2 regions of the Kitasatospora sp. NPDC048407 genome follow, and region 2 is predicted to be linked to the other one. Evidence: riboswitches for the same ligand, from Rfam matches in the RefSeq annotation. Region 2 holds a riboswitch; the other holds the start of a gene.
What was found. Region 2 has a riboswitch for glycine ahead of gcvT (glycine cleavage system aminomethyltransferase GcvT). Riboswitches for the same ligand answer to the same signal wherever they lie in the genome.

Region 1 (4,406 bases), on a different contig from region 2:
GGGCGACGACCGCGGCGACGGCGAACAGGCCGAGGGTACGGGTGGAGCCCCAGCCCCACTCGTTGCCGCGGCTGACGGCGATCAGCAGGGCGGAGAGCCAGCCGGCCAGGGTGAGCGCGCCGAGCGGGTCGGCGCCGCCGTTCTTGTCGACGACCGGGTCGCTGGGCACTCGCAGGATCACCAGCGCGACGGCGGCCAGGCCGAAGATCAGGCCCATCCAGAAGATCGACTTGTAGTCCCAGTGCTCCAACAGCAGGCCGGTGGCGACCAGGCCGAGGCCGGAGCCGACGCCCATCGAGGCGGAGATGGCGGCGACGCCGGCGGTGACCTTCTGCTTGGGCAGTTCGTCACGGACGATGGCGATCGCCAGCGGCAGCACGCCGCCGCCCGCGCCCTGGAGCACCCGGGCGACGACCAGCAGGCCGAAGGAGTGGGTGCACACCGCGAGGCCGGAGCCGAGCACCAGGCCGGCCAGCGAGATCAGCAGCACGGGCTTGCGGCCGCGCAGGTCGCCGAAGCGGCCCAGCAGCGGGGTGAGGACCGCTGCGGAGAGCAGGTTGGCGGTCATCAGCCAGGTGATGTCGGAGCCCGACACCTTCAGCTCGGCGGCCAGGCTCGGAAGGATCGGGACGACCGCGGTCTGCACCACGCTGTAGGCCAGCATGGCGAGGATCAGCGCGGGCAGAACCCTGGCGCTTGTGGGCTTGGCGGCCGCGGCGGTGGGCTGTGGTGCCTCACTCACGGGAATCCTCCGGGTTGCTTCAGGCGGGGCGATAGTGCAGGAACTGAAGTAACGATGTCGGGAGATGCTTCACTATGTCAAATATCGAAAGGTGAAGCTTTGGCAAAGTCGAAGCCCCGGTCCGCGGAGGCGGACCGGGGCCGGGAGTTGTCGGATCGTCAGACCGGAGAGGCGGCCGGGGACTGCGGATGAGAGTTCCACGGCTGCCGCTGCGAGGCCTCGCCGTCCGCGCCGGTGGTCGCGCCGTGCACCTCCACCTGCTCGCGGCGCAGCTCCTCGCGGACCACCTGCTCCTCGGTGTACTGCTCGACCACCAGCCGCACCCGCTCCACCGGTACCAGGTACTTGCGGACCACCGGGCGCTCCTCGCGCAGCGTGACCTCCTCCACCGCCTCGGTGATCTCCTGGTCGCTCAGCGCCGCCCGCTCCGCCTCCGACACCGGGATCCGCTCCACCCGCACGCGCTCGCGCACCACTGGCACCCGTCGCACGACCGCCTCGGTGGTCACGTACTTGCGCAGCCGGGTGGTGCCGATGTTGTGCCACTGGGTGGTGATGTCCAGGCGCTCCTCGCGGCAGGTGATCTCCACCGGCTTCTGCCGGTCCCCCCGGTCCGCCCGGTCTGCCCGGTCCGCCTGGTCTGCCCGGTCCGCCCGGGCGGTCGGCGGCTCGGCGGGGCGGGCCGGTGGCTCGGGGGCGGCCTGCGGGGCGGTGAAGCCCGGGGGCGCGGGGGCCGGGCCGTGGACGGGGCCGGAGGAGGGGGCGGGGGTGCCGAAGTCGTGGTCGATGGGTGGCTTGCTGCGCGCCGGGGTGCGTTCGGAGATGAACCGGACGGACTCGTCGGGGCTCGCCGTGTCGAGGCCGTAGTAGCGGTAGAGCTCGAGTTCCTGTTCGGGGGAGAGGTGCTGGCCCACCCCGAAGTCCGGGGACTCCTTGATCAGCGACTTGTCGTACGGGACGTGCAGCTCGTCGCCGGTGAAGTCGCTGGTGGTCAGCGGGACGAAGGCGTCCCGGCCGAAGATCCCGGTCCGGACGGCCGCCCACTCGGGTCTGCCGGTGGTGTCGTCCAGGTAAACCTCGTCGACCGTGCCGATCTTGTCACCGTTCCGGTCGACCGCCTTGTGTCCGATCAGGTCGCGCGGATCGATATCGGTCTGCACGCTGTCCTCCAGCTGCTGCTCCTGAGGGAACGTCGGGGGAGCGGTCGGAGGAGCGTGCCGGGCCGCTGTTTCACACCAAAAGGCACGTTCCGGACGGTGTCACTCCGGGTGCCTCCGTCCGGGGCGGATCGTGCGGCCGCAGCGGTGATCGTCCAGGTCGGCGCTGGTACCCTGGGCGGCGACCGCCGAGCCCGCTCGGGAGAGTCCCGGACCCGTTGGAAAGCGGGGATGCGGGACGCCGAAGGAGCAACCCCTCCCCGGAATCTCTCAGGCATCCGTACCGAACGGGATCAGGTCACTCTGGAAAGCAGGGCAGGACCGTCGGCACCGAAGCCGCCGGACGCTGTCCTCGCCGACGGTGCAAGCCGACCGGGAACCACCCCGGGCGCGCGAAGCTCTCAGGTACCGATGACAGAGGGGGAGGCTGACGGGTTCGTACGCCCGGACGCTTCCACAGCGGCCGGCCGGCGTGCGTCCCACCGCCGGTCCGCGACCAGGAGGCTTGACCCCCATGAACGCCCAGCCGACGCTCACCGAGCTTGAGCAGGCCAGCCCCTTCGAGCACCGCCACATCGGCCCCGACAGCGACGCCCAGCAGAAGATGCTGGCCCAGGTCGGCTACACCTCGCTGGACGAACTGTCCGACGCGGCCGTCCCCGACGCCATCCGCAGCCTCACCGCGCTCGGCCTGCCCGCCGGCCGCAGCGAGGCCCAGGTGCTCGCCGAACTGCGCGAGCTCGCCGGCCGCAACCAGGTCCTCACCTCGATGATCGGCCTCGGCTACTACGGCACCTTCACGCCGCCGGTCATCCTGCGCAACGTCCTCGAGAACCCCGCCTGGTACACCGCGTACACCCCGTACCAGCCGGAGATCTCCCAGGGCCGCCTGGAGGCCCTGCTCAACTTCCAGACCATGGTCGCCGACCTGACCGGCCTGGCCACCTCCGGATCCTCGCTGCTCGACGAGGGCACCGCCGCCGCCGAGGCGATGGCCCTGACGCGGCGCGTCACCAAGGTCAAGGGCGGCGTCTTCCTGGTCGACGCCGACACCCTGCCGCAGACCCTCGCCGTGATCGAGACCCGCGCCGAACCGACCGGCGTCGAGGTCGTCACCGCGGACCTGTCGAACGGCATCCCCGCCGAGATCGCCGAACGCGGCGTCTTCGGCATGCTGATCCAGTACCCCGGCGCGTCCGGCGCGGTGCGGGACATCAAGCCCGTCATCGAGCAGGCCCACCAGCTCGGCGCGGTCGTCGCCGTCGCCGCCGACCTGCTCGCCCTCACCCTGCTGCGCTCGCCCGGCGAGCTCGGCGCCGACATCGCCTGCGGCACCTCGCAGCGCTTCGGCGTCCCGATGGGCTTCGGCGGCCCGCACGCCGGCTACCTCGCCGTGCGCGCCGAGTACGCCCGCAACCTGCCCGGCCGCCTGGTCGGCGTCTCCGTCGACGCCGACGGCAACCGCGCGTACCGGCTGGCCCTGCAGACCCGCGAGCAGCACATCCGCCGCGAGAAGGCCACCTCCAACATCTGCACCGCCCAGGTGCTGCTCGCCGTGATGGCCTCCATGTACGCCGTCTACCACGGCCCCGACGGCCTCGCCGACATCGCCCGCCGCACCCACCGCTACGCCGCCGCGCTCGCCGCCGGCCTGCGCGCGGGCGGCGTCGAGCTCGCCCACGAGGCGTTCTTCGACACCGTGACCGCTGTTGTTCCGGGGCGTGCGGACGAGGTTGTCGCTGCGGCGCTGGCCGGTGGCGTGAACGTGTTCCGGGTGGACGCGGACCAGGTCTCGGTCTCTTGTGACGAGACGACGACCCGTGAGCACCTGGCGGCCGTGTTCGCGGCGTTCGGTGTGACGGCAGAGGTGGTCGAGGACGCGGACGCGCTGCCCGCCGGGCTGCTGCGTGAGGACGAGTACCTCACCCACCCGGTCTTCCACAGCCACCGCTCCGAGACCGCCATGCTGCGCTACCTGCGCCGCCTGTCGGACCGCGACTACGCGCTCGACCGCGGCATGATCCCGCTGGGCTCCTGCACCATGAAGCTCAACGCGACCACCGAGATGGAGCCGATCACCTGGCCCGAGTTCGGCCAGCTGCACCCGTTCGCGCCGGTCGACCAGGCCGAGGGCTTCCTGACGCTGATCCGCGGGCTGGAGCAGCAGCTGGTCGAGGTCACCGGCTACGACGCCGTGTCGATCCAGCCGAACGCGGGCTCGCAGGGCGAGCTGGCCGGTCTGCTGGCCGTCCGGGCGTACCACCGGGCGAACGGTGACACCCAGCGCGACGTGTGTCTGATCCCGTCCTCGGCGCACGGCACCAACGCGGCCTCGGCGGCGATGGCCGGCATGCGGGTCGTGGTCGTGAAGACCCTGGCCGACGGTGACGTGGACGTCGAAGACCTCAAGGCCAAGATCGAGCAGCACCGCGAGCAGCTGGCCGTGCTGATGGTCACCTACCCGTCCACCCACGGCGTGTTCGAGACCCAGATCACCGACATCTGCG
Region 2 (4,406 bases):
GGGCACACTGACGACACCCCGCCAGTGGCGGGGAAACGCCAGGTGACGCCGTGGTGGCGCGCGTAGAGGGCCGGACGGCGAAAAACCCCCGCCGACCTTCGAAAGAAGGTTCGTACGGGGGTCTTCCGGCGTTCTGTCGCGGTACGGTCAGCGGCCCGGATATCCCGGCCACTGGGGCTGCGGCCAGCCCGGCGCGGGCCCGGCCGGCGGTTGCGCTGCGTAACCGAAACCGGTGGTGTAGGACTGCGGCGGGCCCTGCCGGTCGAAGAACGGGCGGGCGTTGGCCCACAGCCACATCGCCACCGGGTCGAACTCGTCGGCCATCATCACGGTCGACACGGCCGGCCCCTCGGGGGCGTGCGCGGCGGCCCGCTGCACCAGCGCCCGGGCGGCCTCCACGGCCGGCGGCGAGGTGTCGTACAGGTCCAGACCGATCGCCAAGTACGGCTCGCCCAGCACCGGTTGCACCCAGGCCCGGCGCAGCGAGCGCAACGGGCGCACCTCGGCGGCCTGTTGCTCCAGCACGGCGAAGAACTGCGGTGCCTGCCCGGCCGGTTCGGAGATCCGCAGCGGCCCGGCCGGCAGCCGGTCCAGGCCGACGGCGATCCGCCGCAGGTCGGCCCACGGTACGCCGATGCCGCCGCCCGGGCGGTGCGGGTCCAGCCACAGGCCCCAGCGGGAGCGGTACAGCGAGCCGGCGATCTCCGGCCCCGACACCACCTCGTGGCCGCGCGCCCAGCCACTGGCCGTCAGCTGCCCCGGGGAGGTCACGCAGGGCGCGTAGCCGTGCCCGCCGACGTCCATGTTCCCGTACTGGGCGTCCGGGCTGCCCTGGCTGCCGTGCCACAGCAGCATCCAGACCTGACCGCCCGCGAGGGCGCGCAGCAGCCCCTCGTACGCGTCCCAGCGCTCCGGTGCGACCGCTGCGAGGGCACGCTCGATCGCGCCCGGGTCGTCGGCTGCTCCCGTCACGTCGTCGCCTCTTTCTCGACTTCCCTCGTCCACCCGTCCACCGCGCGGCGGTGTGCCGGGGCAACCCTATGGGGCGCGCCCGACAACCGTCATGCCGCCGTCCCGGACATCCGGTGGATTCACGGTCTGACGTAGAAGGGCTGTACCCGCCCCAGCATCCAGTCCACCACCGGGTCGGCGACCAGGTCGAGCAGCACCAGGTGGACGCCCCAGCTCGGCGCCGCGGTTCCGAGTGCCCGGCCGAGCGCCAGATTGACGTCGCCGGGGTCGGCGGGGGCCGCCGGGTCCAGCTGGACGCCGACGTACAGCAGGGTCGACTCGCCCTCCACCCGGGCCAGCGCCCGGCGGGCCGTCAACACGCCCGGCAGCGCGGCGAGTTCGCCGGTCGCGGCGGCCAGGAAGGCGAGCGGCTCCTGGTGCGGCTCGGGTTCCTTGAGCGCCACCCTGGCGCCCTCGGTGACGCCCTGCGCCTCCCACTGGTCGCCGCGCGGCCCGCGCCGCAGCTCACCCACGCCCTCCGGCGGCACCGGGATGCCCACCGGCGCCTCGGGGTTGACCGCGATGCCGATGCCCAGCGGCAGCCCCCGGGCGAACTCCCACATCGGAGCGATCGCGAACGGGATGCCCGGCACGTGCTGCAGGTACAGCTCCTGCGAGCTGTACACCGGCACGTAGGGCGCGCCCGCCAGTTCGAGGGTCGGCAGGTCGAGTTCGCCGGACTGCGGATCGGCGCCCGACGGCAGCGGGATCCACACCTGGCTGCGGGCCAGCACCTCGATCACCCGGGGTGTCGCCCCCGGATCGCCCAGGGCCGCCATCAGCACCTGCTCCAGCTCGTTGGCCGGCCAGCTCCCGCCTTCCGGAACCTGCCCCAGCGGGATGCTCATCTCGCCCCTCCACACTCACGGTTGCGATCAGGTTAGCGGCGCGCACGGGTCCCCCGCGGCGGCCGCCGCCGAACCCCACTCCCACCAGCGGGTCCCGGCATGCCATGATGGGCCCGCCCAAACTTCATACCGGCCGCTCGAACCCGCGCGGGAGAGCCGGAACGACCGTCACCAGGTCGCGACCGGCGCCGAAGGAGCAAGTCCTCCCCGGAATCTCTCAGGCCCCCTAACCGCCCGGGCGAGGCAGATCTGGAAAGTGGACACGGCCGCGCCGTGCGCCCACCCACGGTGCAAACCGCCATCCTTTCGGATGGCGGTGAAGCTCTCAGGTTCGACGACAGACGGGGAGGTTCGCCCCAGCCTGCCCGTTTCCAGATCCCGGGAGTCCTGCCGTGTCCCTCCGCCTCACCGCACTCGACGCGCTGCACCGCTCGCTCGGCGCCACCATGACCGACTTCGCGGGCTGGGACATGCCGCTGCGCTACGGCAGCGAGCGCGAGGAGCACCTCGCGGTCCGCACCAAGGCCGGCCTGTTCGACCTGTCGCACATGGGCGAGATCACCGTCTCCGGCCCGCAGGCCGGCGAGCTGCTCGACCACGCGCTGGTCGGCTTCATCTCCGCGCTCGGCGTGCTGCGCGCCCGCTACACCATGATCTGCCGCGAGGACGGCGGCATCCTGGACGACCTGATCGTCTACCGCACCGCGGAGAACGAGTACCTGGTCGTCGCCAACGCCTCCAACGCCCAGGTGGTGCTGGACGCCCTGACCGAGCGCGCGGCCGGCTTCGACGCCACCGTCCGCGACGACCGCGACGCCTACGCGCTGCTCGCCGTCCAGGGCCCGGAGGCCAACGGCATCCTGGCCAAGCTCACCGACGCCGACCTGCCCGGCCTCAAGTACTACGCGCTGCTGCCCGCCACCGTGGCGGACCGTCAGGTCTGGCTGGCCCGCACCGGCTACACCGGCGAGGACGGCTTCGAGGTCTTCTGCGCCCCCGCCGACGCCGAGCACCTGTGGACGGCGCTGACCGAGGCCGGCACCGCCGAGGGCCTGGTCCCGTGCGGCCTGTCCTGCCGCGACACGCTGCGCCTGGAGGCCGGCATGCCGCTGTACGGGCACGAGCTGTCCACCGAGCTGACCCCGTTCGACGCCGGCCTCGGCCGGGTGGTGCGCTTCGACAAGACCACCAACAACGGTGAGTTCGTCGGCCGCAAGGCGCTGGAGGAGGCCGCCGCCGCGGCCGAGGCCAAGGCGCCCCGCAAGCTGGTCGGCCTGGTCTCCGAGGGCCGCCGCGTCCCGCGCGCCGAGTACTCCGTGGTGGACGCCGAGGGCGCCGTGATCGGCCGGATCACCTCCGGTTCGCCGTCCCCGACCCTGGGCAAGCCGATCGCCATCGCGTACGTGGACGCCGCGCACGCCGAGCCGGGCAGCACCGTCGCGGTGGACGTGCGCGGCAAGGCCGAGCCGGTCCAGGTCGTCGCGCTGCCGTTCTACAAGCGCGCCCGCTGACCTTCGCTCAGCCCTTCACCTGCTGTCCCAGCAGTCGTTTCCGGTTCGTCCGCCCAGCGGACGGCCGCGCCCGCCCCTCTTGCGATCCTGGAGAATGACGTCATGAGCAACCCCACGCACCTGCAGTACACCAAGGAGCACGAGTGGCTGACCGCCGCCGTGGACGGGGTGTCGACGATCGGCATCACCGCGCACGCGGCCGACGCCCTCGGCGACATCGTCTACGTCCAGCTCCCCAATGTCGGTGACACCGTCACCGCCGGTGAGACCTGTGGCGAGCTCGAGTCCACCAAGTCGGTCAGCGACCTCTTCTCCCCCGCCACCGGCGAGGTCACCGAGGTCAACCAGGAGGTCATCGACGACCCGGCCCTGGTCAACTCGGAGCCCTTCGAGGGCGGTTGGCTGTTCAAGGTCCGGGTCGAGGCCACCGACGAGCTGCTCGACGCCGACGGCTACGACGCCCTCATCGGCGCCTGACCGGGAGATCCCCCTCATGACGGTTCTCAACCAGTCCCTCCACGCGCTCGACCCGGAGATCGCCGCCGCGGTCGACGCCGAGCTGCACCGCCAGCAGACCACCCTGGAAATGATCGCCTCCGAGAACTTCGCCCCGGTGGCGGTCATGGAGGCCCAGGGCTCGGTGCTCACCAACAAGTACGCCGAGGGCTACCCCGGCCGCCGCTACTACGGCGGCTGCGAGCACGTCGACGTGGTCGAGCAGCTCGCCATCGACCGGGTCAAGGAGCTGTTCGGCGCCGAGCACGCCAACGTGCAGCCGCACTCCGGCGCGCAGGCGAACGCCGCGGCGATGTTCGCGCTGATCCAGCCGGGCGACACCATCCTGGGCCTGAACCTGGCCCACGGCGGTCACCTGACCCACGGCATGAAGATCAACTTCTCCGGCAAGCTCTACAACGTGGCCGCGTACCACGTCGACGAGAAGACCGGCCGGGTCGACATGGCCGAGGTCGAGCGCCTCGCCAAGGAGCACCAGCCCAAGCTGATCATCGCCGGCTGGTCCGCCTACCCCCGCCAG

Region 1: linked by a shared signal. The riboswitch ahead of gcvP (aminomethyl-transferring glycine dehydrogenase) and the one ahead of gcvT (glycine cleavage system aminomethyltransferase GcvT) in region 2 are both predicted to bind glycine.

What each region holds. Positions count from the first base shown of each region.
Region 1 is NZ_JBICXW010000020.1:126,086-130,491, reverse strand. It holds gene ACGFWJ_RS29240 (MFS transporter) at 1-742, opposite strand, end outside; gene ACGFWJ_RS29235 (PRC and DUF2382 domain-containing protein) at 901-1,902, opposite strand; glycine riboswitch at 2,089-2,195, shown strand; gene gcvP (aminomethyl-transferring glycine dehydrogenase) at 2,414-4,406, shown strand, end outside.
Region 2 is NZ_JBICXW010000009.1:187,450-191,855, reverse strand. It holds gene ACGFWJ_RS19030 (enhanced serine sensitivity protein SseB C-terminal domain-containing protein) at 148-972, opposite strand; gene ACGFWJ_RS19025 (enhanced serine sensitivity protein SseB) at 1,092-1,859, opposite strand; glycine riboswitch at 1,998-2,102, shown strand; gene gcvT (glycine cleavage system aminomethyltransferase GcvT) at 2,252-3,370, shown strand; gene gcvH (glycine cleavage system protein GcvH) at 3,473-3,847, shown strand; gene glyA (serine hydroxymethyltransferase) at 3,864-4,406, shown strand, end outside.